Linked DNA regions of Variovorax paradoxus. Each later gene encodes a partner of the first gene's protein in a complex. Links are inferred from orthologs where the notes say so. Each region holds a gene or a part of one and is shown on either strand. Other genes may lie near its edges.

Region 1 (14,665 bases):
TGGAAGCGGTGCGCTGCGTTCAGCAGCTTCGCTTCGCCGAAGTAGTTGCCGATCAACTGCAGTCCCACGGGCATGCCTGTATCGAAGCCCGCGGGCACGCTCATGCCGGGCAGGCCGGCGAGCGATGCGGGCAGCGTGAAGATGTCGGCGAGGTAGTCGGCCACCGGGTCGTCGCCGTGCTCGCCGATTTTCCAGGCGGTGGTCGGCGCGGCGGGGCCGGCGATCACGTCGCACTGCTTGAAGGCCTGCTGGAAGTCGTCCGCGATCATGCGGCGCACCTTTTGCGCCTGCAGGTAGTACGCGTCGTAGTAGCCGTGCGACAGCACGTAGGTGCCGATCATGATGCGGCGTTTCACCTCGTCGCCGAAGCCTTCGGCGCGCGTGCGCTCGTACATGTCGCCGAGGTCTTTGTACTGTTTCGCGCGGTGGCCGAACTTGACACCGTCGAAGCGGCTCAGGTTGCTCGAGGCCTCGGCCGCCGCGAGGATGTAGTACACGGGAATCGACAGTTCGGTGCGCGGCAGGCTCACTTCGACACGCCTGGCGCCGAGCTTCTCGTACTGCGCGAGCGCCGCATCGACGGCGGCGCGCACGCCGGGCGCCACGCCTTCGCCGAAGAACTCCTTCGGCACGCCGATGCGCAGGCCCTCGAGCGAGTCGTTCAGCGAGCGGCCGAAGTTCTCGGCGGGCTTGTCGAGCGATGTCGAATCGCGGTCGAGGTCGGGACCGCAGAAGGCCGACAGCAGCAGCGCGCAGTCTTCGGCCGAGCGCGCCATCGGGCCGGCCTGGTCGAGGCTCGACGCGAAGGCCACCATGCCGTAGCGCGAGGCGCGGCCGTAGGTCGGCTTGATGCCCGTCACGCCGCAGAACGAGGCCGGCTGGCGGATCGAGCCGCCGGTATCGGTGCCGGTGGCCGCGGGTGCGAGGCGTGCCGCCACGGCGGCCGCGCTGGCACCCGAGGAGCCGCCCGGAATGCGCTCGCGGTTCCAGGGGTTTTGCACCGGCACGGCGGTGTCGTGGCCCACGGCGGGCACGGCGACGTTCTCGTTGGCCGAGCCCATCGCGAATTCGTCGCAGCTCAGCTTGCCGAGCGTGACCGCGCCGGCTTCGGCCAGCCGGCGCACCACGGTGGCATCGAACGGCGAGCGGTAGCCCGCGAGCATCTTCGAGCCGGCGGTGGTGGCGAAATCGGTGGTGACGAAGATGTCCTTGTGCGCAATCGGCACGCCGGCCAGCGCGGGTGCGGTGCCGGAGGCGATTTGCGCGTCGGCCGCGCGGGCCTGGGCCAGCGTGACTTCCTCGTTCACGTCGACAAAAGTACCAAGCGATTCGTGGGCCTTCATGCGGCTCAGGAAAGCTTGGGAAGCTTCGACGGCCGAAACCTTGCGCTCGGCCAGAGCCTTGGCCAGAGCGACCACGCCCATCTGATGCAATTCGCCGCTCATTGCGGTACCCCCACGCTTGCCACGTTGTGTGCTGCGCTGCCCCCCGAGGGGGCCTTCGCGCCTTGGAGCGGTCCGGCGGCGCTCATTCGATCACCTTCGGCACGAGGAACAGCCCGGCTTCGACGGCCGGGGCGCTCTTCTGATTGGCTTCGCGGTTGTTGGGCTCGCTCACCACGTCGTCGCGCAAACGCAGTGTGATGTCCTCGATGGCCGCCACCGGATGGGCCAGGGGCTCGACGCCGGCGGTGTCGACCGAACGCATACGTTCGACTAAATCAAAAAAGCCGTTGATCTGGCTGAGCATGCGCTCGCTTTCGTCGGAAGCGAGCTGCAGCCTTGCCAGCGAGGCAATGCGTGCAATATCTGAAGCGGAAAGTGACATGGGTCGAACCGGTCGAAAAACCGGAAGTAATCGCACGCCCAACGGGGTGCTAACACGGGATTCAGAGGGGGATTCAGGTATTATCCCGCCTTTGCCGCAACCCCCGCGAACGCGCCGGCTTTTGCGCCAAAAACGATCAATTCACCCCGTCAAACGACCAAAAACAGAGCGACGACCTGCCGACGCGCAGGCGTGCTCCAGAGGATTCCGCACATGTTTGGAGCTTTCCGTCGGTACTTTTCCACCGACCTCGCGATCGATCTCGGCACCGCCAACACACTGATCTTTGCCCGCAACAAGGGCATCGTGCTGGACGAGCCCTCAGTGGTCGCCATCCGCCACGAAGGCGGCCCCCACGGCAAGAAGGTGATCCAGGCCGTCGGCCGCGAAGCCAAGGCCATGCTGGGCAAGGTGCCCGGCAACATCGAGGCGATCCGCCCGATGAAGGACGGCGTGATTGCCGACTTCGTGATCACCGAGCAGATGATCAAGCAGTTCATCAAGATGGTGCACCCGCGCACGCTGCTCACGCCGAGCCCGCGCATCATCATCTGCGTGCCCTGCGGCTCCACCCAGGTCGAGCGCCGCGCCATCAAGGACGCGGCCGAGGCGGCGGGTGCCACTTCCGTCTATCTCATCGAGGAACCGATGGCCGCGGCCATCGGTGCCGGCCTGCCGGTCAGCGAGGCGTCGGGCTCGATGGTGGTCGACATCGGCGGCGGTACCACCGAAGTGGGCGTCATCAGCCTGGGCGGCATGGTCTACAAGGGCTCCGTGCGCGTCGGTGGCGACCGCTTCGACGAAGCCATCATCAACTACATCCGCCGCAACTACGGCATGCTGATCGGCGAGCCGACGGCCGAGGTCATCAAGAAGAACATCGGCTCGGCCTTCCCGGGCTCCGAAGTCAAGGAAATGGAAGTCAAGGGCCGTAACCTTTCCGAAGGCGTGCCGCGCAGCTTCACCATCAGCAGCAACGAAGTGCTGGAAGCCCTGACCGATCCGCTCAACAACATCGTCTCGGCCGTGAAGAACGCGCTGGAACAGACGCCGCCCGAACTGGGCGCCGACATCGCCGAGCGCGGCATGATGCTGACCGGCGGCGGCGCGCTGCTGCGCGACCTCGACCGCCTGCTGGCCGAGGAAACCGGCCTGCCGGTGCTGGTGGCCGAAGATCCGCTGACCTGCGTGGTGCGCGGTTGCGGCATTGCCCTCGAGCGCATGGACCGCTTGGGAAGCATCTTCACGAGCGAGTGAATGCGCCACCGCCATCATCGGCCGGCTCTGCGTGTGCAGGCCGGCCTTTTTGCCATCTGACGTTGCACAGCCAGGTCTGAACCATGCCCTTGGGCACGCTCGATCGCACAGCCCCGCCCCTGTTCAATCAGGGGCAGTCGGCCCTGAGCAAGCTGATTTTTTTCGGCGCGCTCGCGCTGTTCCTGATGGTGGCCGATGCGCGCTTCCGCCTTGTGCAGCCCATCCGCACGGCCGTGGGCGCGATGCTCTATCCGGTGCAATGGGTCGCGCTCAAGCCGGTGCAGATGGTGGTCGGCGGCAGCCGCTACTTCGAAGACCTTCAAAAGGCCCAGCGCGACGAGCAGGAAGCCCGCAAGGCGCTCATGGCGCAGGCCGAGCGCGCGAGCCAGGCCGACACGCTCGCGCAGGACAACGCGCGGCTGCGCTCGCTGCTCGAGCTTCGCCAGACCACCCAGGCGCCGGGCCGCGCGGCCGAAGTGCTTTATGACGCCGCGGACCCGTACACGCGCAAGATCGTCATCGACCAGGGGCTCACGCAGGGCGTGGCGGCCGGCTCTCCGGTGATCGACGCCTACGGCGTGCTCGGCCAGGTGACGCAGGTGCAGCCCTTCACGAGCGAGGTCACGCTGGTCATCGACCGCGACCTTTCCATTCCGGTTCAGAACACCCGCACCGGCGTGCGCAGCGTGGCCTTCGGCGACGCGTCGGCGCACGGCGCCGGGCTGGAGCTGCGTTTCATGGCCGCCAATGCCGATCTGCAGGAGGGCGACCTGCTCTCCACCAGCGGCGTCGACGGCGTCTATCCGCCCGGCCTGCCGGTCGCGAAGATCGAGCGCATCGAGCGGCGCGCCGACTCCGCCTTTGCGCGCATCTACTGCGTGCCGCTGGCTCGCGTGACGGCCGCGCGCTACGTGCTGGTTCTGGCGCCCACGGGCGCGCCCTCGGCACCGCCTGCGGCACCCACCGCCGCAGCGCGCAAGAAGCCAGAGTCCAAGCCGGCCGCGAAAACCGACAAGGCCGACAAGAAACCCGCGGAGCGCGCCCGATGATCAAACGCCCCGGCCAGCAGCAGCTCCTGCTGCCCGTCAGCCCGCTCTTCATGTGGTCGAGCCTCGTGGTGGCGCTGCTCATCAACATGATTCCGATCGGCCGCGCCGCGTGGATGCCCGACCTGCTTGCGCTGGCCATCGTGTTCTGGGGCGTGCACCAGCCGATGCGCGTGGGCATTGGCGCGGCCTTCGTCTTCGGCCTGTGCATGGACGTGCACCAGGCGTCCATGCTGGGCCAGCATGCGCTGTCCTACACCACGCTGGGCTTCTTCGCGATCACCATCCACCGGCGCCTGCTCTGGTATCCGGTGGCGTCGCAGGCGCTGCAGGTGCTGCCGCTCTTCGCGCTGTCTCAGTTCATCGAGGTGGTCACGCGCCTGATCGGCGGCGGCGTGTTCCCGGGCTGGACGGTGCTCATCTCCCCGGCCATCGAGGCCGCGCTGTGGCCGCTGGCAACCGCGCTTCTGCTGGCGCCGCAGCGCCGCACGCCGGAACCGGACGAAAACCGCCCCCTCTAAGCCCGAGGCAGCCGCATTTGCCATCGCACTTGCACACGCCTAAGCTCACGCCGCCATGACCGAAATCCGCAACGTTGCCGCCGACCTCGCACGCTTCAAGCGCCGCGTGATCGTGATCGGCATGGCGGTGCTCTTCGCCTTCGGACTGCTCGGCGCACGATTGGTCTACCTGCAGGTGGTGCGGCACGAAGACCTGGCGGAGCAGGCCGAGAGCAACCGCACGGCCATCGTGCCTGTGGTGCCCAACCGCGGGCTGATCCTCGATCGCAACGGCATCGTGCTGGCCTCGAACTATTCGGCCTACACGCTGGAGATCACGCCCTCGAAGGTGGGCGATGTCGAGGAGACCATCGACAGCCTGACGCAGGTGCTCGAGGTGTCGCCGCGCGACCGCCGCCGCTTCAAGCGCCTGCGCGAAGATTCGCGCAGCTTCGACTCGATTCCGATCCGCACCCGCCTGAGCGACGAGGAGGTGGCGCGTTTCGCGGCGCAGCGCTACCGTTTCCCGGGCGTGGAAATCAAGGCGCGGCTGTTCCGGAACTATCCGCATGGCGAGATCGCCTCGCACGTGCTCGGCTACATCGGCCGCATCAACCAGCGCGAGAAGACCGCGATGGAAGACTGGGCCGAGGAAGACCAGGCCAACTACAAGGGCACCGATTACATCGGCAAGCTCGGCATCGAGCAAAGCTACGAGAAGACGCTGCACGGCCAGACCGGCGTCGAGCAGATGGAAACCTCGGCCGGCGGCCGCGCGGTGCGCCGGCTCGCGAGCCACCCGGCCACGCCGGGCAACACCGTGATGCTGTCGCTCGACATCAAGCTGCAGAAGCTCGTGGAAGACATGTTCGGCGAGCGCCGCGGCGCGCTGGTGGCCATCGACCCCAAGACCGGCGAGGTGCTGGCCTTCGTGAGCAAGCCCACTTTCGATCCCAACCTGTTCGTCGAAGGCATCGACACCGAAAGCTGGAAAGAGCTCAGCGAGTCGCTCGACAAGCCGCTCCTCAACCGAGCGCTGCGCGGCACCTACCCGCCCGGCTCCACCTACAAGCCCTTCATGGCGCTGGCCGCGCTGCAAACCGGCAAGCGCGGTCCGAACGTGGTGGTCAACGACCCCGGCTACTTCAACTTCGGCGGCCACCGCTTCGGCAGCCCCGAAGGCAATATCGGCGGCGTCGACATGCGGCGCTCGATCCAGCTGTCGAGCAACATCTACTATTACTCGCTGGCCAACGAGATGGGCGTGGACCTGATCCACGACTTCATGAAGCCGATGGGCTTCGGCCAGATCACCGGCATCGACCTGGGCGGCGAGGTGCGCGGCGTGCTGCCCAGCACCGAGTGGAAGCGCAACGCCTACAAGCGGCCCGAGCAGAAGAAATGGTACGCGGGCGAAACCATCTCGCTGGGCATCGGGCAGGGCTACAACGCCTTCACCATGCTGCAGCTCGCGCAGGCCACAGCCATCGTGGCCGACGGCGGCATGAAGCACAAGCCGCACCTGGTGCTGGCCACGCGCAACACGGTGAGCGGCCAGGTGGCGCCGCTGCTCCAGCCGCCGGCCGAGAACCTCGGCTACACCGCGGCCAACGTGGCGGTGGTTCGCGAGGGCCTGACCAGCGTGGTGACCAGCGGCACCGCGCGCGGCGTGTTCGCGGGCGCGGGCTACCAGGCCGCCGGCAAGACGGGCACCGCGCAGGCGGTGACACAGGCGCAGAACACCCGGTACAACGCCCGCGCGCTCGAAGAGCACCAGCGCGACCACGCGCTGTTCATGGCGTTTGCACCGGTCAACAATCCGAAGATCGCCCTCGCGGTGATCGTCGAGAACGCTGGCTGGGGCGCCGGTGCCGCGGCGCCCATTGCGCGCCGGGTGTTCGACTACGTGCTGATGGATCAGTACCCGAGCGAGGCCGACATGGCCGCCGTCAAGATCGGCAAGGCCGCGGCGCCCATCGGCAAGCCGCGCGTGGCGAGCGAAGTGGCGTGGCCGGCGGCGGCCACTGCTGCGACCGCGCCCTGATGGTTTTTCTCCCTCTCCCAGAGGGAGAGGGGACAAGGCACTAAGCCCCTGCGACGGTGCCGCGGACTTCACCCAGGCCGATGCGCACCGCCCCCTCGCGCTCGCAGTAGCCGCGCATGATCAGCGTGTCGCCGTCTTCGAGAAAGGTGCGCTTCTCGCCATTCGGCAGCGTGATCGGCTGTTTGCCGCCCAGTGTGAGTTCCATCAGCGAGCCGGCTTCGTTGGGCTTGGGGCCCGAGAGCGTGCCCGAGCCCAGCAGGTCGCCGGGCTGCAGGTTGCAGCCATTCACCGTGTGGTGCGTGACGAGCTGCGCGGCGGTCCAGTAGGCGGCCTCGGTGGTGTTGCCGCGCGTGAGGTGCACGGGCGCCACGCCTTCGGCGCGCATCTTCGCGGTCTGCAGCAGCACTTCGAGCGTGATGTCGAGCGCGCCGCTTTCGCGGTTCGACGGGGCATCGAGGTACGGCAGCGGCTGCGGGTCTTCGGCCGGCCGTTCGAACTTTGCGCGGAAAGGCGCCAGCGCGTCCATCGTCACGATCCACGGGGACAGCGCGCTCGCGAAGTTCTTCGAGAGAAAGGGGCCGAGCGGCTGGTATTCCCAGGCCTGCAGGTCGCGCGCCGACCAGTCGTTGAGCAGCGTCACGCCGAACAGGTGGTCTTCGGCCTCGCCGACGGCAATCGGCTCGCCGAGCGCATTGCCGCGGCCGATGAGGAAGCCCAGTTCCAGCTCGTAGTCGAGCCGCTTCGATGGCCCGAAGCTCGGTTCGGCCGCATCGGGCGCCTTGGTCTGGCCCTGCGGGCGCTTGAAGACCTGGCCGCTCACGCCGATGGACGATGCACGGCCGTGGTACCCGATGGGCACCCACTTGTAGTTGGGCATCAGCGGCTGGTCGGGGCGGAACAGCTTGCCGATGGTGGTCGCATGGTGGATGCCGGTATAGAAGTCGGTGTAGTCGCCGATGCGGCAAGGCACGGTCATCTCGGCCGCGGCCTGCGGCAGCAGCGCCTTCGACCATGCGGCCTCTTTGCCGCTGCCTTCCGCAAGGCCCGCCGAAATTGCCGCGCGAAGTGCCTGGCGGTCTTTCACGCTCGCGCTCATCAGCACGTTCATGTCGTCCGTATCGACGAGGCCTGCGGCCTTCAGGTCGAGCACCTGGTCACCGATGGCGACGCCGATGCGAAAGGCCTCGCTGCCGCCGGCCGCGCGGAAGCGGCCGAAGGGCAGGTTCTGGATCGGAAAGTCGCAGCCGGCGTCGTTGGCCGAGGCAACCCAGCTGCGCAGCTTCGGGTCATGGGTGGCGTTCAGTGCGATGGTCATGGAATATCTTTCAAATAATGCTCTGCGGCGATAGCGGCTCTTTCGCGGAACACCGCGGAACCGGCTTTGCCGGGCCGCTGGTGTTGCCCCCGGTAGGGGGTTGGCGTAGCGACACGAAGTGCGCGAAGACTGGGGGCGAGCCTATTTCTTGAATTGGTCTTCGAGGCCGGCCCAGCAGTCGGCGTAGTCGGTGTCGAGCGCGGGGCTCTGTAGCGCGAAGTTGGTCGGAATGAAGCGGTAGCGGCTCTCGAACATGAAGGCCAGCGTGTTGTCGAGCTTGTGCGGCTTCAGGTCCGCATGGGCCGCCTTGTCGAAGGCTTCCTCGTCGGGCCCGTGCGGCACCATGCAGTTGTGCAGGCTCGCGCCGCCGGGCTTGAAGCCACCCGGCTTGGCGTCGTACTCGCCGAGCACCAGGCCCATGAACTCGCTCATGAGGTTGCGATGGAACCACGGCGGGCGGAAGGTGTTCTCCATCACCATCCAGCGCGGCGGGAAAATCACGAAGTCGCAGTTCGCGGTGCCGGGCGTGTCGCTGGGCGAGGTGAGCACCGTGAAGATCGACGGATCGGGATGGTCGAAGCTGATCGAGCCGATTACCATGAAGTTGGCCGTGTCGTACTTCACCGGCGCAAGGTTGCCGTGCCATGCGACCACATTGAAGGGCGACTGCTTGGTCGGCGCCTTCCAGAAGCGGCCGCCGAATTTCTTGACGAGTTCGTAGGCGCCGCCGCCGTTGCCGTTTTCCTCGAACGCCGCCGTGGGCACCTGGAAGTCGCGTGCGTTCGCCAGGCCGTTGGAGCCGATCGGGCCCAACTCGGGCAGGCGGAAATGCGCGCCGTAGTTCTCGCAGACGTAGCCGCGAGAGAGACCGTCGGGCAGCGCCACCTTGAACACCATGCCGCGCGGCAGCACTGCGATTTCGCCGGGCTTCACATCGAGCACGCCGAGTTCGGTTGTGATCACGAGGCGGCCCTGCTGCGGCACGACGAGCATTTCGCCGTCGGCGTTGACGAAGGCGCGCTTCTCCATCGAGCGGCCTGCCAGGTACATGAGCGAACCGATGCCGACCTGCGACTCCGCATCGCCGTTGGCCGCGATGGTGTGCATGCCGTCGATGAAGTCCACATCGGCCGCGCCGTTGTCGAGCGGCATCGGATGCCAGCGCAGCGGCTCGGGCGGCAATGCGATCCCGCGGTCGGCGCCGGTGGTCCAGTGCGGCTGGGCATACGGCTGGTAGCGCCCGGACACCACCGAAGGCTGGCGGCGGTACAGCCACGTGCGGCGATTCTCATGGCGCGGCGCGGTGAAGGCGGTGCCCGAGAGCAGTTCGGTGTAAAGGTCGAAGGGCGCGCGCTGCGGGTTGTTGCGGCCTTGCGGCAGCGCGCCGGCAACGGCCTCGGAGGCGTACTCGTTGCCGAAGCCGCTCAGGTAGTGCCGCTCGGGATCGGGCCTGGTGTTGGCGGTTGGATTGGTCATGGTTTTCTCTTCCGGAAATCGCGATGAGGTGGCATGTGTGTTCAGCTGCCGCGCGCGGCCTCGAAAGCCTCGCGCAGCACGGCCAGCGAGCCGATGTGGTTGGCCAGCACGAGCACGAGCCGCGCATTGAAGGCATGGCTCTCTTCGGTAGAAAGCCCCTGGTGAGCCTCGATGAGCGCCTCGTAGAAATCGTCAGGGGCTTCGAGGTTCGGCGTGGTGTTCAGGTGTTGCATGTTCATGCCTTTGCCAGTGCGTGGTCGATGGCCGTGCGGATGTGGGCCGCCGTTGGGTGCCGCCAGCGCGCGCACACGTGCTGGTCAGGCCGCAGGAGGTAGACGGTGCCGGGTTGCGCGTCGTAGCGCTGCGTGGCGAGCTCCCCCGCAGCTGTCGTGTCTTGCACGCGCGCGATGTGCAGCGGAAAGTCGCAGGCTTTCAGCGCCTGCAGGCTGCGCCCGGCTGCATCGCCCTGGCCGAACACCAGCGCGGTGAACTGCGACACGTGGCATTCGCGCAGCAGCCAGCCCGTGCTGCCGTCGGACCGCGCGATGGGTGCATCGGCTGCCGCGGCGCCGGGCACCATCGCGCCTTCGAAGGTATCGGCATCGGGCGTGTTGAGCGGCGAATCGCGCAGCACCGCCGGCACCGAGAGCCGTCCGCTGTTGACCAGCGTGCGCGCGAAGGCGTGGCGCTTGGTCAGCGCGAGCACCGCATCGCGGAACAGGCGGCTCACCTCGCTCTTGGGCGTGATGAAGTCGGTGGCGCGCGTGGAGTGGCGGATGTTCTCGTCGGCCGCGAATTCGCGCTCGCTCGCATAGCTGTCGAGTAATGCGTCGGGTGCCTGGCCGTGCAGTACGGCTGCGAGCTTCCACGCCAGATTGTCCGCATCCTGCACGCCCGAGTTGGCGCCGCGCGCGCCGAACGGCGACACGCCGTGCGCCGAGTCGCCCGCGAACAGCACGCGGCCGTGGCGAAAGCGCTCCATGCGCTGGCACGCAAAGGTGTAGATGCTGGCCCAGCCGATCTGGAACTGCACGTCCGCAAAGCCGATGCTGTCGAGCAGCGCGCGCACGCGCGGCGTGATGTTCTCGGGCTTGCGCTCTTCCACCGGATCGGCGTCCCAGCCGAGCTGGAAGTCGACGCGCCACATGCCGTCGGCCTGCTTGTGCAGCAGCACGCTCTGGCCGGGGTGGAACGACGGGTCGAACCAGAAGCGGCGCTCTGTCGGCAGCTGCGCATCCATCGTGATGTCGGCGATCAGGAAGCGGTCGCGGAACACGCGGCCCTTGGCTTCGAGGCCCAGCATCTGGCGCAGGTTGGAGCGCGAGCCGTCGCAGGCCGCGACGTAGCCCGCCTGCAGCCGGTAGTCGCCCTCGGGCGTTTCCACAGTGAGCACGGCGCCTTCGTCGTTCTGCTCGATGCCCGTCACCTTGTTGTTCCAGCGCAGGTCGATCAGCGGCAGCGACGCCGCCCGCTCCACGAGGTAGCCCTCGACGTAGTACTGCTGCAGGTTGATGAACGCCGGCCGCTCGTGGCCGGATTCTGGCAGCAGGTCGAAGCGGTAGACCTGCTCGTCGTGGAAGAACACTTTTCCGACGTGCCACGACACGCCCTTGTCCACCATGCGGTCGCCGCAGCCGAGGCGGTCGAACACCTCGAGCGTGCGCTTGGCAAAGCAGATGGCGCGCGAGCCGCTGGAGAGGGTGTTGTCGTTGTCGAGCAGCACCACGGGAATCTCGCGCAGCGCCAGGTCAATGGCCAGCGTGAGGCCGACCGGGCCCGCGCCGACGATCACGACCGGGTGACGCGCGGGCGTGGACGCATCCTGGTCGGCGTGGCGTTGGTAGTCGAAGCGCAGGCTTTGATAGTCGATCACGTGTTGTCTCCGAGTCTTTTGTCTTGCTCCTTCCCCCTTTGGGGGAAGGTTGGGATGGGGGCTCGGCAGCGCTCGCGATTGGCGCCGCGTGCCCCCACCCCGACCCTCCCCCGGGAGGGGAGGGAGCAATGCGATCAGCCCTCCAGCGCCTTCCACATCTCGATATCCCGCTCGGCCGTCCACACGCGCGGGTCCGCATGGCCCGAAGCTTCGTCGTACGCGCGGCTCACGTCGAACGGCATGCAGTGGTCGAAGATCACCCACTGGCTGTACTTGGGCTTGAGCTTCGCGTAGGTGTCCTTGTAGACCGTGTTCAGGTCGCGGCCGGCCTTCACGCCCTCTTGCACGCTGGCGTACACGTCGGAGATGAAGTTGCGCGTGCCGGTCAGGCCCTCGGCCACTTCGGCGGGCGTGGTGAGCGCGGCGCCGCGGCCTGGCACCAGCGCGGCGGGCTTGAGGGCCGCGATGTTGTCCAGCGTCTGCGGCCAGTCCTTGAAATAGGCGTCGCCCGCATACGGCGTGGCGCCGAACTCGACCAGGTCGCCCGACAGCAGCGTACGCTCCTCGGGCAACCAGACGACCGTGTCGCCCTTGGTGTGGCCGCGGCCCAGCTGGATCAGCTGCACCTCGAGCTTGCCGAGCCACAGCGTCATCTTGCCGGTGAAAGTCATGGTGGGCCAGGTCAGGCCCGGGGGCACCGTCTCGACGTTCTGGAACAGGCGCGGGAAGCGGCCGATTTCGCTGGCCTTGTCGGCCTCGCCGCGCTCCACGATCAGGTCGCGCGTGTCCTGGCTGGCCAGGATGTGTTCCGCACCGTAGCCGGCCGCGCCCAGCACGCGCACCGCGTGGTAGTGGGTGAGCACCACGTACTTGATGGGCTTGTCGGTCACTTCGCGGATGCGGCGCACCACGTCGGCGGCCATGGCGGGCGTGGCCTGGGTGTCGGCCACCAGAACGCAGTCGTCGCCGATCACGATGCCGGTGTTCGGGTCGCCCTCGGCCGTGTAGGCCCAGGCGTGCTCCGAGATCTGACTGAAGGTGATCTTCTTCTCTTCCATGTCGGCTTGGCTGGCGAACTTCTTGGCTTGGCTCATCGTGTGTCTCCGTCGGGTGGGTTTGAATTTGCATTCGTCTAAAGCGAATGAATTTGCGGTTAACGAATCTTCGAAGTGTAAGCCCGAGATCAGTTCATGTCTAATCCCTTCTTCATGAACGAACAATCAGACGCCAAGGCGGACCATGGCAGCCAATGACACCGACCGCGCGGCCCAGCGCGGAATCCAGAGCATCGAGGTAGGTGGCCAGCTGCTGCGCGCACTGGTGCACCACGGCCGGCCGATGGCGCTGAAAGACCTGGCGCGCGAAGCCGACATGACGGCCGCCAAAGCCCACCCGTACATGGTGAGCTTCGGGCGGCTCGGGCTCATCGAGCAGGACCGCGCCAGCGGCCACTATCTGCTCGGCCCGCTGGCCTTGCAACTGGGGCTCATCAGCCTGCAACAGGCCGACCCGGTGCATATCGCGACGCCGCTCATCGCCGAGGTCGCCCAGCGCATCGGCCACACGGTGGCGCTGGCGGTCTGGGGCGCGCGCGGCGCCACCATCGTGCGCACGGCCGAGTCACCGTCGCCGGTGCATGTGAACATGCGGCACGGCACGGTGTTCTCGCTCACCAACACGGCCTCGGGCCGCATCTTCGCCGCCTACCTCGATGCGGCGACGGTGCGGCAACTGCTCGAAGCCGAGCGCCAGCGGCAGAAGCAGCGCAAGGCCGGCGAGCAGCCTGCGGAAGCCGGCATGCCGCCGCAGCCGCCCCTGCCTTCATGGAGCGAATTCGAGCGCCAGCTGCAGGAAGTGCGGGTACATGGCATCAGCCGCTCGGAAGGCGAGGTGATCGAGGGCGTGAGCGCCATGGCGGCACCGGTGTTCGACCACACCGGCGCCATCGTGCTGTCGGTCACGGCCATCGGCCCGGCGGCCATCTTCGACACCGCCTGGGACGGCGAAATCGCACGCGCGCTCAAGGCCTGTGCGGGCACGGTCTCCGCGCGGCTGGGCGCAACGTCTTCCGGAAAGAACGCTTCCTGAACATTGGATCCATGACCCTGGGCATTGCCTCTCCCCCGCCACCGACCGAATCCGCCATTGCCCTTTTGCGCGCCGCCCGACGCATCGTCGTGTTCTCCGGCGCCGGCCTTTCCAGGGCCTCGGGCATTCCGACCTACCGCGACAGCGACGGACTCTGGATGAACCAGAACACGCTGCAGTACGCGCATGCCGAAGACCTGCAGCGCGACCCGGCGGGATTCACGCGCTTCTGGTCGCGGCGGCTTTCCGCGGTGGAGGACGCGCAGCCGAATCCGGGGCATACCGCGCTCGCGCTGCTGCAGCGGCTGAGGCCTGCCACCCGCCTCATCACGCAGAACGTCGACGGGCTGCTGACGCTGGCCGGCGGGCTCGACGTGCTCGAGCTGCACGGCTCGCTGCGCCGGTGGCGCTGCGACCACTGCGGCAACCGCCAGGGACCCTGGCCCTTTCACCGCTGCATGCGCTGCGCCTCGCGCGCCCGGCCGGACGTGGTCATGTTCGGGGAAATGCTGAACCACGGGGTGCTGCTCGACGCCCAGACGGCGGCGCAGGAGGCGGACGTCTTCATGGTGGTCGGCAGCACGGCCGTCGTCTATCCGGCGGCCGAACTGCCGCAGCTGGCGGTGTCGCATGGCAGCCAGCTGATCACGCTGAATATGGAGCCGCTGCCGCATCTGGACGATGCGGCGGCCGTGGTGCTGCGCGGTGAATCCGAGATCCTGCTGCCGCAGTTGCTGGCGGGGCTCGGCGGCTCGCCGCCCTAGGGCTCGATCAGCTCTTCTTCCCGCCCAACAGCACCAGCGCGCCGCCCACCACGATGGCGGCCACGCTCGCCCAGGCGGGGAAGTTGACCTGCTGCTTCTCCTTCACCGAGAACTCCAGCGGGCCCAACTTGGCTTGGTGCGTTTCCTTCGTGAAGCTGAAGCCGCCGAGCCCGAGGCCTGCGATGCCGGCGACGATGAGCAGGATGCCGGCGATGCGTGTTGCGTTCATGGTGAGGTCTCCTCGGGGTTATTGGTATGGCGTCGAGTCGAAGCAGAGCTTACTGCCGCGGCAGCTGGTCGACCCATTGCACGACCTCGGCCACGGCGGCGTCGGTGGCCGCGGCCAGCGCCTTCACACCGCCGGGCGCATCGGCGCTCGGTGCCGGGCGCCTCACGGTGAAGGTGCGCTGCCCCAGCACACGGTCGCCGCCGGTGGTGCCGCGTATCAGCGTGGCGCGCAGGCGGACCAGGCCGA
Region 2 (14,555 bases), 750 kb from region 1 along the record:
CAACGAGAGCCTGAAAGGGCGCTACCTCGAACGACCTTGCCGGTAGGTGCCGGCGTGTGTCTTCGACAGCTCGGCCGCCTCGGCCAACCGTGCCATCGACCGGCCCACCTGCGCATGCGTGATGGCAATGCCGAGCGCGTCGGCCGCGTCGGCACCGGGCAGACCCGGCAGATCGAGCAGGCGCTTCACCATCTCTTGCACCTGCGCCTTGGCGGCCTGGCCATGGCCGGCCACCGCTTTCTTCATTTGCAGCGCGGTGTATTCCGCCACCGTGAGCTTGCTGTTCACCAGCGAGGTCACGCAGGCACCGCGGGCCTGGCCCAGCAGCAGTGTCGACTGCGGGTTGACGTTGACGAAAATGATTTCGACGGCCGACGCATCGGGCTGGTAGCGCTCGGCAATTTCGCCGATGCCGTCGAACAGCACCTTGAGGCGTGCCGGCAGATTGCCGGTGCCCAGGTGCCGGGTGCTGATGGTGCCGCTCGCCACGTAGCGCAGCGCATGGCCATCCGCATCCACCACGCCGAAGCCGGTGGTGGTCAAGCCGGGGTCGATGCCGAGAATGCGCATGTCAGAGGTTGAAGTACCAACGGATCGAGTGGAAGAAGATGGGCGCGGCGAAGCACAGCGCGTCCACACGGTCGAGCAGGCCGTTGGCGCCGGTCACGCCCGCGCCTTTCTTGCCCCAGTTCGGAATGCCGCGGTCGCGCTTGAGCGCCTTCATCACGAGGTGCCCCATCGATCCCGCAACGCAGGCGATGATGGACACGGCGAGCGCTTGGCCGAACTTGAAGGGCGTGATGAACGAGAACAGCGCGCCCACCAGGCTGGCGACCACGATGCCGATGCCCCAGCTGGTCCAGTTGAAGCTGCGGCTCACATTGGGCGCGAAGGGCTTGCGCTGCGTGCGGCGCGAGATCACGTGCTGCACCAGCACCGAGGTCTGCACCACGAACACCAGGAAGAACACGAGAAAGGCGCTCTTGCCTTCGTAGCCCGGAAAGCTCAGCAGCAGCAGCGCCGGCACGTGGCTCATGCCGTAGACACAGACCATGATGCCCCACTGCAGCTTGGCGTTGCGCTCGAGAAAGTGGCTGGAGTCGTCGGCGAGTGCGCTGGCGACCGGAATCGCGAGGAACACGTAGACCGGAATGAACACGGTGAACAGGTCGAAGCGCGCGGTGCCTACGAGCCAGAACTGGATCGGCAGCACCACGAAAAAGGCCAGGATCAGGCTGCGGTGGTCTCCGCGTCGTGTGGGTGAGAGCGTGATGAACTCACGCAGCGCAAAGAAGGCGATGAGCGCGAACAGGACGGTGGCCACCGTTTCGCCGAGTGCCCAGCCGACCCAGAACACGACCACCATGAACCAGGTGGTGCCCAGCAACTTGCGGTAATGGGCGAGCTCGGCTTGCCAGGTGGCGTCGTGCACGGGGTTGCGGCGTTCCCTGAAGCTCAGGAAGAGTGCCGTGGTGCTCGCGACGACGAGCAGGCCGAAGACGATGAGGAAGAGGGCCGCGACTTGTTGCGTCGGCGTGAGGCTGCGCAGGAACTGGTTCATGTCAGTTTTTTGTTGCGCGCTGTTGTTGGTGGCTGCGTTCTAGGCGCTCTTGTTCAGGGCGCGTGCACAGGCCACCGGGTACTCCCCTCCGCGAATGTCCCCCGGCTTCGCCTCCTCCTTGATTTCGCTGCGGGGAGCACCCGATGCCCTGTGCACTGGGACACGCTCGTGGTGTACGGCCGATCAACGACCGGCGTGCATAACGCTCACGTCGATGGGGTGCCTTGCGCAGCGAAATCAAGGGGGAGGCCGCAGGCCGGAGGACATTCGCGGAGCAAGGTACCCCGTCGGCGGGTGCGCGCCCCGAATGACGCACAACACGGCGCAAAGAGAAAGCTTTCATTTCAGACATCGCGCAAAGCGATCACCGCAGCACGCGCGCGATCGAGGAACGGGCGGCGCTCTTCGCTTTCTTCCACACGGATCGGCGCACCGAATGTGACCGAACACAAGATCGGCACCGGCACGATCTCGCCCTTGGGCATGACGCGCTGCACGTTGTCGATCCATGCCGGCACCAGCACCACTTCGGGAAACATCGTCGCGAGCGTGTAGAGGCCGGACTTGAATTTTTGCGGTTCGCCCGTGTGGCCGCGCGTGCCTTCGGGAAAGATGATGATCGAGTCGCCGCTGCGCAGCGCTTCGACCAAGGGTGCGAGCGGGTCGGCGACTGGGGGTTCAGCGGGGGCGGAGGGCTCTGCTTCCGCCGTCACGGCCGGCGGTTCGACAGGGGGGGCGGCCGGCGGGGAAGGTGGAGGCGCAGGAAGATCGAGCCGCCCTTGCACTTCATCGAACGCCTCGGGGGTGACATCGACGACAGGCGATGCCGTCGGCGCCATCGGCAGCAACGGCTCCATCGAAGGCTCGATGCGCTCGGCTTGCGGTCCAACGGAATTTCGCACGGGGGCTTGGGGCGTCTCCGGTTCCGCCCGGGCGGCCGGTGGTGCCGCCGAACCCGGCGCCGTGGCCGCGCGTTCCACATACACGGCGTTGAACACCTCGGTCGTGATCCAGCGCTTGAACGGCGTGTTGGCCCAGTAGTCGCGCGCCGCAATGGGTCGCGTGATGCTGCGCAGTTCCTCGGGCAGGGCGGCCCAGATCATCACGAGGTCGGCGTGGCTCTGGTGATTGGCGAAGTAGATGCGCTGTTCGGCCTTCGGCGGACAGCCGTACCAGCGTGCCTGGGCGCCCGTGAGCAGTCGGATGATTCCCAACAACAACCAACCTGTGAGCTTTGCCAGCATATGGGAGCGATGATACGGGCCATGCGATGGCGTTTCGATCCTCTTTCCCTGGTCTGGGCGCTGGCCCTGTTCGTTGTTCTCGTGCTGCTGGCCACCGTCGGCGCGCGCTGGGGCTGGCTGCGCAGTTTCTTTGGCGACGTGCTGGCCGTGGTGTGGGTCTATTTCGTCTTCAGGACGTTCATCGCCGCGCGCGTGCTGCCGCTGGCGCTGGCCGCATTCGGTGTGGGCCTGGCCGTTGAACTCGGCCAGTACCTTGCATCGAACTGGCACCTGCACATTGCGAACCGTGCCTTGCGCATCGTGCTCGGCAGTACGGCCGACTGGTGGGACGTGCTGGCCTATGCGATCGGCTTTGCGGCCGTGCTGGCCGCCGAAGCGCTGCGTGCCGGCCTCAGGGCAGCTCGGCCGCCGGCATCCGCGCGGCGATGGTCGATGCCCGTCCGCTGAGATAGGACGAACCCAGCTTGCGCTCGAAGAACTTCGGGCTCGGCAGCATCACGGCCAGGCGCGCGGCCTCGCCGGCGCTCAGGCGCGAGGCGGGTTTTCTGAAGTAGTACTGGGCGGCGGCTTCGGCGCCGAACACGCCCTCGCCCCATTCGACGTTGTTCAGATAGATCTCGAGAATGCGCCGCTTATCGAGCAGCACTTCGAGCAGCGTGGCGAGCACCAGTTCCTGGCCCTTGCGCAGCAGCGTGCGCTCGCTGGAGAGCAGCAGGTTTTTCGCGAGCTGCTGCGTGATGGTCGAGCCGCCGCGCAGCTGCACCGGACGCACCGGCTTGCCGCGCGCGATCGCGCGCGCTGCCCGCCGCGCCGCGAGTTCCTCGGCCTTGGCATTGCGTTGCCGCGCACGTTCGATGGCTTCCCATTCGACGCCGTTGTGGTCGATGAAATCGGCATCCTCGCTGGCGATGACGGCGCGCTTGAGGTTGTCGCTGATCTGCGCGTAGGGCACCCACTCCTGGCGCCACGCGCCCTTGCTGCCCTGGTGAATGGCGATCTGCCAGGCTTCGGAGCGCTGGAACGCGGTGCTTTGCGGAGCGATCACGGCCATGGCCGTAATGCGCGCGACGAAGAAAAGCTCCAGCGCCACGCCCGCCACCAGCAGGCAGGCAATCAGCCGCAGCAGCCGTTTCATTGGCCGGCAGCGAGCGAAGCGCGCAATTCGGCCAGCACCTGCGCGGCGGGCGGGCGCACGCCGCGCCAGGCTTCGAATGCTTCGGCCGCCTGCTCGACCAGCATGCCGAGTCCGTCGCGCCCCACGGCGCCGTGCGCTTCGGCCCATGCGATGAAGCCGGCGGCGGCCGGGCCGTACATGAGGTCGACCGCGAGCGCGCCGTCCCGCAGTACCTGCGCGCGCACCGGCACCGCATCGCCGGCGAGGCTGGAGGCCGTGGCATTGATCACCACGTCGAAATTACCGGCCACTTCATCGAGCGCCCAGGCCTCGAGCGTGGCGCCGTGGCGCAAGGCCAGCGCCGCGTGGCGCTGCACCAGTGCCATGGCCTTGCCGACGGTCCGGTTGGCCACCACGATGCGCGAAGCGCCTGCGTCGAGCAGCGGCCCGAGCACGCCGGCGGCGGCGCCGCCCGCACCGATCAGCAGCAGCTCGCGCCCCGCCAGCGGCACGGCGGCGTTGCGCACGATGTCGTTGACGAGCCCGATGCCATCGGTATTGTCGGCGTGGATGCCGCCGTCGGCTTCGAAGCGCAGCATGTTCACGGCTTGCGCGAGCAGGGCGCGCTCGCTGGTGTGCTGTGCAATGGCGGCGGCATCGAACTTGAAGGGCACGGTGACATTGCAGCCGCGCGCGACGTTGTCCTGCTCCGCGGCTTCTCGCCGGAAGCTGGCGACGCCTTCGGCGAAGGCGCCGATCGGCACGAGCCGGCGGGTGTATTCCAGCTGTTGGCCGCAGAGCTCGGCAAATCGGGCATGGATGCGGGGCGAGCGGCTGTGCTCGACGGGGTTGCCCATTACGCAATACAGATCCATGGCGCCGTTGCTTGCTGGTGTTGCTATTGGGAGGAGAGCTCGATGGTCTCGTCGCGCGTGAACTTGAAACGCGACTGCAGCACGATCTGGTCGGTCTGCTTGCGCATTGCATCGGTGAACTTGCCGAAGTTGCCGATGCTGTGCACGATGGCCTTGGCGCGCCGGTCGAGCGTGGTGTCGCCGGAGCTTTCATCGACCACGGTGTCGAGGATCTTGCCGTCGTGATTGATGGTGATCGTCATCTTGAGCTCGCCGTAGAGCTTCTTGCCGGCGGCCGTGGGAAAGTTCTCGGTGCCTCGCACTTCGATGCGGCGGCGCAGCGTGTCCACGTAGATGGCATAGGCCGCCTCGCGCGTCGAAGGGCTCAGGTAGCGCTTCTTGGGGCGCGCGTTTTCTTCGTTCACGCGCCGCTCGATTTCGGCCAGCAACTCGACCATCTGGCGTCGCTTTTCCTCGCGCGCAACAGCCTCTTTCGGGTCGCCCGACACGCGCGGATCGGGTGCGGGCATGGCGGCCAAGTCGCGCTTGAGTTGCGCGAGCAGCTGCATCTGCTGTGCCTGCATCGCGTCGACCTGGCGCTGCGCTTCTTCGATGGAGTCGCCCACGGCGGTAAAACTCGAAGGCGGCAGCGGACTGGTGGCGCGGCCCCGTTCGAGATCGCCGCCGCCTGCCAGCGAGGTTTGCGCCATGACGCGGGCCGTGGCGTCGGGCTTGTCCTTGGTCTTGCTATTGACGAGGATCACCTCGAGCGGCGTGTCGCTGAAGACCCGATTGAACGATTCAGGGTCGACGAAACGCACCGTCAGAAGCGCAGCGTGCGCGATGACCGACACACCGAGTGCAATCTGCAGCGTGCTCAGATCCCTGAAGTTCATTGACGGCGCTCCTCGCGGCTCATTGAATGGTTTTTATATTCCGCGCGGCGCTTGTTACGCCGGCGTGTTCTCCGGTGCCGGCTCGCTGTCGGTCAGGTCAACGGCAATAGCAATCGGGCCGGCCACTTCTTCTTCCTCATCGCCGCTTTCCTCGTCGGCCGCGGCATCCATCTTGGGCGCATCGAGGCGCTCGAGCACCGTGCCGTGCACGTCGAGCGCGATTTCGTCGATCTCGCCAAGCTTCACGCGCAGGCGGGCGCCACGTTCCTGCTGGCCCGCCACGGGGAACACCAGCGGCAGCGTGTCGGCACGCACCAGCGCGCCGTTCTGGATGTCCTTGATGACGGTGACTTCAAGCTCGGTGATGCCTTGCTGCTCCAGGTACTTGAGCGTCCAGAAGCGCTCCATGCCGCCCTGGTAGGCGTTGTAGGTTGCGTAGGCGGCGTCGAAGCCTGAGAGGATCGAGAACAGGTCGGCGTCCTTCGGCTTGAAGGGCGCCGCCAGCGCGGCGGTCTTGCCGTGGCGCGCGGCCGCAATGATCTGCCACTGGTTCACGAGGTCGGTGTAGCGGCGCAGCGGCGAGGTGCTCCAGGCATAGCTCTTCACGCCGAGGCCCGCGTGCGGCAATGCCCGCGTGCCCATGCGCACCTTGATGCCCGGCGCCAGGCTCGCCTGACTGCGGTAGAGCCCGGGCACGCCGAGTTCGCCAAGCCAGCCGCCCCAGCTGCTGTTGGCCAGGATCATCGCCTCGGACACGATCAGGTCGAGTGGCGCGCCACGCTGACGCGTGGTGATCTGCACCTGCTCGCTGCCGTTCGGCTCGCCGTCGTTGCCGACGAGGCGAAAGTTGTAGTCGGGCCGGTTGAAGTTCTCGGGCTTGCCGCGCACCACTTCGCGCTGCGCCTTCAGCTGCTTGGCGAGGCGGAACAGGAAGGAGAGCGGAGCGCGCAGGTTGGCCGCGGCCTCGGGCGTGTTCTCGCTTGCGAACGATGCGTCTTCGAGCCACGGCTGCGTGACGACACTGTCGAGCTGGTCGTGCCGCAGGTTGGCCACGATGGGCACGCGCTCGAGCTTCGTCTCGCTGGACTGCAGTTCGAGCGTGGCTTCGTCGAAGCGCACATAGAGCGACACGGCCGGGCGATCGCCGCTTTCGAGCAGCGTGTAGGCGCTGACCACCTCGTCGGGCAGCATCGTGATCTTGTGGCCCGGCATGTAGACCGTGGACATGCGCGCGCGCGCCACTTGGTCGATGGCGCTTCCGGGCGTCAGCGCGAGGCCTGGCGCTGCAATGTGGATGCCGACCGTGACCGTGCCGGTCCCCAGGCCCTGGACCGAAAGCGCGTCGTCGATCTCGGTGGTCTGCGAATCGTCGATCGAGAACGCCTGCACGCCGGCGGCCAGCGGCAGCTCGTCGACGATGGCCGGTGCGGCGAGTGCCGGAAACCCCGTGCCCTTGGGGAAGTTCTCGAACAGGAAGCGCCGCCAGTGGAACTGGTAGGGCGAGTCGATGGCGCCGGCGCGCTCCAGCAGGTCGAGCGGCGGGCGCTGCGTGGCGCGCGCGGCGTCGACGACGGCCTTGTATTCGGGCGCGTTCTTGTCGGGCTTGAACAGGATCTTGTAGAGCTGTTCGCGAATCGGCTGCGGACAGACGCCCTCGGCCAGCTGGCCGGCCCATTCGACGATTTGCGCCTGGACGACTTTCTTCTTCTCGATGGCGGCGAGCGCCTGCTGCACGATGTCGGCCGGCGCCTTCTTGAAGCGTCCCTTGCCCGCGCGGCGGAAGTAGTGCGGTGCCTCGAACAACCCGAACAGCGCGGCGGCCTGCTGCGCGAGCGTGGGCTTGTCGCTGAAATAGTCGGCCGCGAGTTCGGCAAAGCCGAATTCGCCCTCGGCGGCAAATTCCCAGGCCAAGTCGAGATCCATCGTGGCGGCGAGCGCGCGCGCTTCGGCGATCAACTCGGCCGGGGCCGGTTTCTCGAAACGCAGAACGATGTTGGCGCCCTTGACCTTGACGCGCTTGCCGGTGTCGAGCTCGACCTGCGCCGATGCTTCGGCCTCCGACAGCACGCGGCCGCCGAGGTACTTGCCGGCTTCTTCAAACAATACAAACATGCCCGGATTGTCCCAGACTCGGCACCCTCCCGGGCTTCAGACCGGGTTGATGAAGGCGATGACCTCGTCGAGATGGTTCTGCTCGAAATCGGACAGCGCGTGGTCGCCCCCCTCGAGCAGCTTGATGTTGCTGTCGGGGTAGCGCGCGGACATTTCGTGCCAGTCGAGCGCCTCGTCGCCCTTGGCGATGATGGCCAGCACGCGTTCGGGCCGCGTGAGGCTGCCGACTTCCATGGTGCGCAGTTCCTGGATGTACTCGGGCCGGAAATAGAAATGTTCGGCCGGGTCCTGCCACGTGGTCTGGTCGCCGATGTAGAGCGCCAGGTCGCGGGCGGGATGCACGGCCGGGTTGAGCAGCACGGTGCGGCAGCGCGTCATGCCGGCAACGTAGGTGGCATAGAAGCCCCCGAGCGAGGAGCCGACCACGGCCATCGACTTGCGAGGCCAGTCTGCAATGCCCTTCATCACCATGTCGATGGCTTCGCGCGGCGAGGGTGGCAATTGCGGGCACCACCACTGCAGCTTGGGGTGCTCCAGTGCCACGCGCTGCGCCATCAGCCGTGCCTTGGTGGAGCGGGGCGAGGAGCGGAAACCATGCAGGTACAACAGATGAGTGGCTTGCGGGTCCATGCGAGGCAGAGGCTGAAGTGGTGCTGTCGACGCAACTCCGTTGAGGGAGCCGGGGAATTTTGCATGAGGTCTGCGTGCGCGACGCGGCTTCCGTCGAAGGCTCTCGCATGCGGGCTTCGTGCGGGGAAGTGATTGTTGACCACTGGAATCTCGGAAGTGCGGGAATTTTCTGCATTCGGCCGGCGCCGGCCGCACTCGGAGCCCGAAAGTATTCAGCTTGCGCGCCGGGAGCGTCCAAGTACGCTGGACTTGTTGCATTTTGGCAATGCCGCGGTTCCGTCAGGTCGCTGGCGGCTTCGTGTTTGCCGGATCGACGTGTGAAGGGGCGGCGCGAGTTTTCCGGCCCGGGCGGGTGTTGGCATCCCATGAAAATGGGAGGGGCCGCAGCTTGTTCGATAGGCGCGGCGCCTTATGCTAAGCCCATGAATATTGAGGCTCTGGATGCCGGAACGGCGCGCCGCTGGGGCGTGCTCGTGGTCGAAGACGACAGCCGCGCACGCGCCTTCTTCGAGGCCAGCGTGCAGCGCAGCGCGAGCCTTTTTTGGCTCGGAAGCGCCGGCACCGTACAGGAGGCATTGGCCTGGCTGGCCCGGACCACCACCATTCCCGACGTGCTGCTGGTCGATCTCGGCATGCCCGACGGGAGCGGGCTGGACGTGATCCGCGATGCCGTTGCGCGCTTTCCGGGCTGCGAGCCGCTGGTGATCTCCGTCTTCGGAGACGAGGAAAACGTGCTTTCGAGCATTGAAGCCGGCGCCGTCGGCTACATCCACAAGGATGCCGCGCCCGAGGACATCGCGCAGACCATTGTGGAGATGAAGGCCGGTGCATCGCCCATCTCGCCCATGATCGCGCGGCGGGTGCTCGCCAAGTACCGCAGCCTGCAGTTGGCGGGTACACCCGTCGCCGCGGCCCCCGAGGCTGCCGCCGCCAGCGCCGCTCCGAGCCTGCTGTCCGCCCGCGAGCACGAAGTGCTGACGCTGATTGCGCGCGGCTTTTCCTATGCGGAAATCGCACGGCTCAAGGGGCTGAGCGTGCACACGGTGCAGACACACATCAAGAATCTCTACGGCAAGCTGGCGGTGCATTCCAAGAGCGAGGCGGTGTTCGAGGCCACGCGCCTCGGCCTGCTGTCCCACCCCGGGTGAACCGTGTGGCGGGGCGCATGTTCGGGAGGCCGCGCAGGGCGCTTTGCTTCCTGTGGCTCGCGGTAGTTCTGGCGGCGGCCGCGGTCGCAGGCATGGCTGCTGCAGCGGCGGAGGGCCCGGCCGAACTGCACAGCGGCACTGTCGTCGCCACGGTCGACGGCGTTGAGCACACATCGCCCGTCGAGCTTTCCTACCACTGGGACCGCCAGCACGGAGGGCGTCCCGGCTTCGCGAGCTTCGACCTGCCGTTCACCCTCGAAGCCGAGCCCAAGACGCCGTGGGGCATCTTCATTCCCCGCGCCGGCAACGTCCTCGAGGTGCGGCTGAACGACGCGTTGCTGCAGGTCTACGGCGACCTGGGCCGCGGCAACGGGCCCGACTACGCCAAAGCTCCCATCTACGTGCCGATACCGGGGCACCTGCTGAAGGCGGGCGACAACCGCCTGCAGATCCGCATTCGCGCCGACAGCGCCCGGCGCGCCGGACTGTCGCGCGTGACGGTCGGGCCGGCCACGCCGGTGCGCACCGACCTTTTCGAAAGCGCCTATGGCTGGCGCTTTACCGGCTCGGTGCTCTTGACCGCCTTCAGCCTCATCGTCGGCGGCATTGCACTCGCGCTGTGGCTCACGCAGGTCGATGCGGATGCCGTCGGATGGCAACGGCGGGACGGCATCTATTTCTGGGCGGCGCTCGCCGAGTTCTGCTGGGCGATACGGGTGGCCGACGCCGTGATTGCCGAACCGCCGCTCTCCTGGGGGCCTTGGGGCGTGCTCATGGCCGCCTGCTATGCGGGCTGGGCGGCGTCGGCCATGATGTTCTGCTATCACCTCGCGGGCTGGGGCAACAACCCTCGCACGCGCTGGTTGCGGTGGCTGATGGCCGGCGTGGTCGCCGGAACGATCGGCGCGAGTTCGGTGGCGCTGTCCCGTGAAGAGCCGTATTGGCTCACCGGCTGGCTCGCACTGGAAATTGGAGTCGTTGCGCTGTTCGTCTGCGCTTTTGCCATCGCCACGGTGCGGCGGCCGAACGTGGAGCGCCTGCTGGTGGCGGCCGCCGCACTGGTGACGCTGGGCTTCGGCGTCCGCGACTGGCTCGTGATCCGCCTGAGCGACGCCTACGGCGAAACCACCTGGGTGCGTTATTCCTCGGTGTTCTTCGGCATTGCGCTGCTGCTGATCGTGCTCAGGCGCTTCCATGCCGCCAGTGTCGAGGCGCGCGGTTCGGTCGCGGCCCTGGCCGCGCGGGTGGCGCAGCGCGAGCGCGAACTCGCCTCGACCTTCGCCGCGCTGGAGCAGGTGGCGCGCGACCAGGCACGCACCCACGAGCGCGAGCGCGTCCTGCGCGACATGCACGATGGCGTGGGTTCGCACATCAGCTCGGCCATCCGGCAATTGCAGTCGGGCCAGGCCAGCTCCGAGGAGTTGCTGCGGACCCTGCGCGACTCGCTCGACCAGCTCAAGCTGTCGATCGACTCCATTCATTTGCCGCCGGGCGACGTCGGCGCCTTGCTGGCGGCGCTTCGCTACCGGCTGGAACCGCGCCTCGCGGCGGCGGGCGTGGAACTCGAATGGGCGGTGGACGAACTGGCGCCGGTGAAGCAGCTCGACGCACAGGCCATGCGGCAACTGCAGTTTCTGCTGTTCGAGGCCATTTCCAACGTGCTGCAGCATGCCCAGGCAAAGACGCTGCGGATCGAGGCCGAGATGGTGGCCGGGACGGTGCAGCTGCGCGTGATCGACGACGGCCGCGGCTTCGACGCATCGCAGGTGCCCAGGGCGCTGACGGAGCGCGCGGGGGCTGTCGGCGCCCGGCTGGCGGTGGAAAGCCGACCGGGGCGCACGGTCGTTCAGCTCGTGTTCGGCTGAGATGCCTTGCGGGGCGCGGATAATCCGCCCCCATGTCCGCCGTGTTCAATCAGCCCTCCCTGGCGCGCCGCGTCGCGCCCGTCTTCCAGGGCTTCGACGGCTTTTTGGCCTTTGCCGTGCTGTTGCTGGCCTTTGCCGGGTTGCTGACGATGTATTCGTCGGGCTACGACCACGGCTCGCGTTTTGCCGATCATGGCCGCAACATGCTGCTGGCGGGCTTCATCATGTTCGTGGTGGCCCAGGTGCCGCCGCAGCGGCTGATGATGTTCGCGGTGCCGCTCTATGCCATGGGGGTGGCGCTGCTGATCGGGGTTGCGCTCTTCGGCATCACGAAGAAGGGCGCTACCCGCTGGATCAACGTCGGCGTGGTGATCCAGCCCAGCGAAATTCTCAAGATCGCGATGCCGCTGATGCTGGCGTGGTGGTTCCAGCGCCGGGAAGGGCAGCTGCGCCCGCTCGATTTCGTGGTGGCCACGGTGCTGCTGGCCATTCCGGTCGGGCTCATCATGAAGCAGCCTGACCTGGGTACTTCGCTGCTGGTGCTCGCCGCCGGCATGGCGGTGATCTTTTTCGCCGGGCTGCCGTGGAAGCTGATCGTTCCGCCGGTCGTGATCGGCGCGATAGCGGTCACGCTGATCGTGGGCTTCGAGTCCCGGCTGTGCGCCGACGGTGTCGACTGGCGGGTATTGCACGACTACCAGAAGCAGCGCGTTTGCACGCTGCTCGACCCGAGCAAGGACCCGCTCGGCAAAGGCTTCCACATCATCCAGGGAATGATCGCCATTGGTTCGGGCGGCGTCGGCGGCAAGGGATTCATGCAGGGCACGCAGACGCACCTCGAATTCATTCCCGAGCGCACCACCGACTTCATCTTCGCCGCCTATTCCGAGGAATTCGGCCTGGTGGGCAACCTTTCGCTGATCGCCGCCTTCATTCTTCTGATCTTCCGCGGGCTGGCCATTGCGACCAGTGCCTCGACCCTGTTCTCGCGGTTGCTGGCAGGCGCGGTGACGATGATTTTCTTCACCTACGCCTTCGTCAACATGGGCATGGTGAGCGGCATCCTGCCCGTGGTCGGCGTGCCGCTGCCGTTCATCAGCTACGGCGGCACTGCCATGGTCACGCTGGGGTTGGGGCTCGGTATCCTGATGTCGATCGCCCGGGCGAGAAAACTCGCCCAGAACTAACCCGCAGCCCGCGCGGGGAACACCGTGGAACCGGCTTCGCCGGGGCACTGGTGTTGCCCTTGGCGGGGAGAAGGCGAAGTGACACGACGTGCGCGCACCCTGGGGGTGAGCCCTAGAATCCGCTTCATGATCTCTCGCGAACCCACCATCGAGCGCCTGGCCACGGCGCAACAGCTCCTTCTCACGCCGTTCGGGCTCGACGAATCGCACCTGAGCAAGGCCCTGGCCGAGATCACCGCGCACCGGGTGGACGATGCCGATCTGTACTTCCAATACACGCGCAGCGAGGGCTGGAGCCTGGAAGAGGGCATCGTGAAGACCGGCAGCTTCAGCATCGACCAGGGTGTCGGCGTGCGCGCGGTCAGCGGCGAGAAAACCGCGTTTGCCTACTCGGACGACATTTCCGAGGCGTCGCTGCTCGATGCGGCCCGCACGGTCCGCTCCATTTCTTCGGCGGGCCGCACTGCGCGCGTGAAGACCCCGGCCCGCAAGATCGCTTCGAGCCGTTCGCTTTACAACGGCGTCGACCCCATTTCCACGCTCGACAGCACGGCGAAGGTCAAGCTGCTCGAACGGGTCGAAAAACTCGCGCGTTCGCGCGATCCGCGCGTGGCGCAGGTCATGGCGGGCCTGGCGAGCGAGTACGACGTGGTGCTGGTGGCGCGGGCCGACGGCACGCTGGCGGCCGACGTGCGCCCGCTGGTGCGCCTTTCGGTGACGGTGATTGCCGAGCAGAACGGCCGGCGCGAAGTCGGCTCCGGCGGCGGCGGCGGGCGCTTCGGCCTGGCCTACTTCAACGACACGCAAATTGCCGAATATGTCGACCAGGCCGTGAAAGCTGCGCTGACCAACCTCGATGCGCGCCCGGCACCGGCCGGCGAAATGACCGTGGTGCTCGGCTCCGGCTGGCCCGGCATCCTGCTGCACGAGGCCATCGGCCACGGGCTCGAAGGCGATTTCAACCGCAAGGGCTCGAGCGCGTTCTCGGGCCGCATCGGCCAGCGCGTCGCGGCCAAGGGCGTGACCGTGCTCGACGACGGCACCATTGCCGACCGCCGCGGTTCGCTCAATGTGGACGACGAAGGCAACGCGAGCCAGCGCAACGTGCTCATCGAAGACGGCATCCTCAAAGGCTACATCCAGGATTCGCTCAACGCGCGCCTCATGAAGGTCAAGCCCACGGGCAACGGCCGGCGCGAGAGCTATGCCCACGTGCCGATGCCGCGCATGACCAACACCTACATGCTCGGCGGCGACAAGGACCCCAAGGAAATCGTCGCGAGCATCAAGAAGGGCCTCTACGCCACCAACTTCGGCGGCGGGCAGGTCGACATCACCAGCGGCAAGTTCGTGTTCTCCGCCAGCGAGGCCTACTGGGTCGAGAACGGCAAGATCCAGTACCCGGTGAAGGGCGCGACCATCGTGGGCAACGGCCCCGACGCGCTCACCCGCGTGACCATGATCGGCAACGACATGGCGCTCGATTCGGGTGTGGGCACCTGCGGCAAGGAAGGCCAGAGCGTCCCCGTGGGCGTCGGCCAGCCGACCTTGCGCATCGATGGTTTGACCGTAGGCGGTACGGCCTGAGAGCTTGCTAAGCTCCGCTCCTTCAACAAAAAGGAGAATTCGATGGGGATCAGGATCAATTCGTCTGCGGCTCTGTGGGCCGCGACTGCTGTGGTGGCGTTGGCAACGGCAGGTTGCGCATCTCGCGGCGGCTCGGGCGACAACAGCCAGTCCGCGGCGTCGGCACCACCTGCCGCCGGCGCGCCCGCTGCCGCGGCACGCGGCGGCTCGAAGGCCGGCATGGACGCCAAGGGCAATGTCGTCGATTCCTCCAAGGTCGAGGCCGGCAGCGGCCGCACCGTCAAGGGCCTGAACGGCTACGAAGGCGAAATCACGGGCGTTCCCGCGCGCAACAGCAGGTTCTCGCGGTTGCAGATC

The links.
Region 2: the proteins of mrdA (region 1) and rodA are in contact, whole or in part, in a crystal structure (PDB 6PL5), measured with the Thermus thermophilus proteins. The link is inferred for Variovorax paradoxus from one-to-one orthologs. Residues at the interface, in WP_223903432.1 of Thermus thermophilus: Arg4, Ile5, His6, Leu8, Ala9, Phe12, Ala15, Leu16, Leu19, Gly20, Arg22, Ala23, Trp24, Leu26, Gln27, Val28, Tyr31, Tyr34, Leu36, Leu43, Thr45, Asp47, Lys156, Gln157, Gly158, Ser160, Val184, Leu201, Glu202; in WP_223903423.1 of Thermus thermophilus: Phe161, Val165, Phe168, Val169, Leu172, Pro198, Tyr199, Glu202, Tyr211, Arg212, Asp213, Gln220, Val221, Gln223, Ser224, Ile226, Ala227, Ile228, Gly229, Ser230, Gly266, Phe267, Val270, Leu274, Tyr277, Gly278, Leu281, Phe285, Leu289, Arg297.

Annotation. Positions count from the first base shown.
Region 1 is NZ_JAUSXG010000001.1:5,041,740-5,056,404, reverse strand. What follows is about bases 4,200-7,190. They hold mrdA (penicillin-binding protein 2), read left to right. Parts: upstream 4,200-4,706; coding sequence 4,707-6,674; downstream 6,675-7,190. Other genes in these bases: fahA (fumarylacetoacetase), read right to left, coding at 6,715-7,190; mreD (rod shape-determining protein MreD), read left to right, coding at 4,200-4,651. Also shown: Asp-tRNA(Asn)/Glu-tRNA(Gln) amidotransferase subunit GatA, read right to left, coding at 1-1,445; Asp-tRNA(Asn)/Glu-tRNA(Gln) amidotransferase subunit GatC, read right to left, coding at 1,528-1,827; QFZ42_RS24035 (rod shape-determining protein), read left to right, coding at 2,041-3,084; rod shape-determining protein MreC, read left to right, coding at 3,168-4,133; more of mreD, read left to right, coding at 4,130-4,199; more of fahA, read right to left, coding at 7,191-7,989; hmgA (homogentisate 1,2-dioxygenase), read right to left, coding at 8,131-9,465; QFZ42_RS24005 (DUF2783 domain-containing protein), read right to left, coding at 9,507-9,704; QFZ42_RS24000 (FAD-dependent oxidoreductase), read right to left, coding at 9,701-11,338; QFZ42_RS23995 (MBL fold metallo-hydrolase), read right to left, coding at 11,473-12,432; QFZ42_RS23990 (IclR family transcriptional regulator), read left to right, coding at 12,578-13,426; QFZ42_RS23985 (SIR2 family NAD-dependent protein deacylase), read left to right, coding at 13,438-14,190; QFZ42_RS23980 (hypothetical protein), read right to left, coding at 14,198-14,419; QFZ42_RS23975 (ABC-type transport auxiliary lipoprotein family protein), read right to left, coding at 14,469-14,665. UniProt on the Escherichia coli protein: Catalyzes cross-linking of the peptidoglycan cell wall. Responsible for the determination of the rod shape of the cell. Is probably required for lateral peptidoglycan synthesis and maintenance of the correct diameter during lateral and centripetal growth.
Region 2 is NZ_JAUSXG010000001.1:4,303,011-4,317,565, reverse strand. What follows is about bases 10,653-13,533. They hold rodA (rod shape-determining protein RodA), read left to right. Parts: upstream 10,653-11,456; coding sequence 11,457-12,611; downstream 12,612-13,533. Other genes in these bases: tldD (metalloprotease TldD), read left to right, coding at 12,738-13,533; QFZ42_RS20675 (sensor histidine kinase), read left to right, coding at 10,653-11,424. In the rest of the region: crossover junction endodeoxyribonuclease RuvC, read right to left, coding at 22-570; QFZ42_RS20720 (phosphatidate cytidylyltransferase), read right to left, coding at 572-1,561; QFZ42_RS20715 (lysophospholipid acyltransferase family protein), read right to left, coding at 1,906-2,805; QFZ42_RS20710 (ribosomal maturation YjgA family protein), read left to right, coding at 2,815-3,252; QFZ42_RS20705 (transglycosylase domain-containing protein), read right to left, coding at 3,197-3,940; aroE (shikimate dehydrogenase), read right to left, coding at 3,937-4,794; QFZ42_RS20695 (energy transducer TonB), read right to left, coding at 4,818-5,669; QFZ42_RS20690 (ribonuclease catalytic domain-containing protein), read right to left, coding at 5,724-7,781; QFZ42_RS20685 (YqiA/YcfP family alpha/beta fold hydrolase), read right to left, coding at 7,818-8,411; QFZ42_RS20680 (response regulator transcription factor), read left to right, coding at 8,834-9,559; more of QFZ42_RS20675, read left to right, coding at 9,652-10,652; more of tldD, read left to right, coding at 13,534-14,198; QFZ42_RS20660 (hypothetical protein), read left to right, coding at 14,241-14,555. UniProt on the Escherichia coli protein: Peptidoglycan polymerase that is essential for cell wall elongation. Also required for the maintenance of the rod cell shape. Functions probably in conjunction with the penicillin-binding protein 2 (mrdA).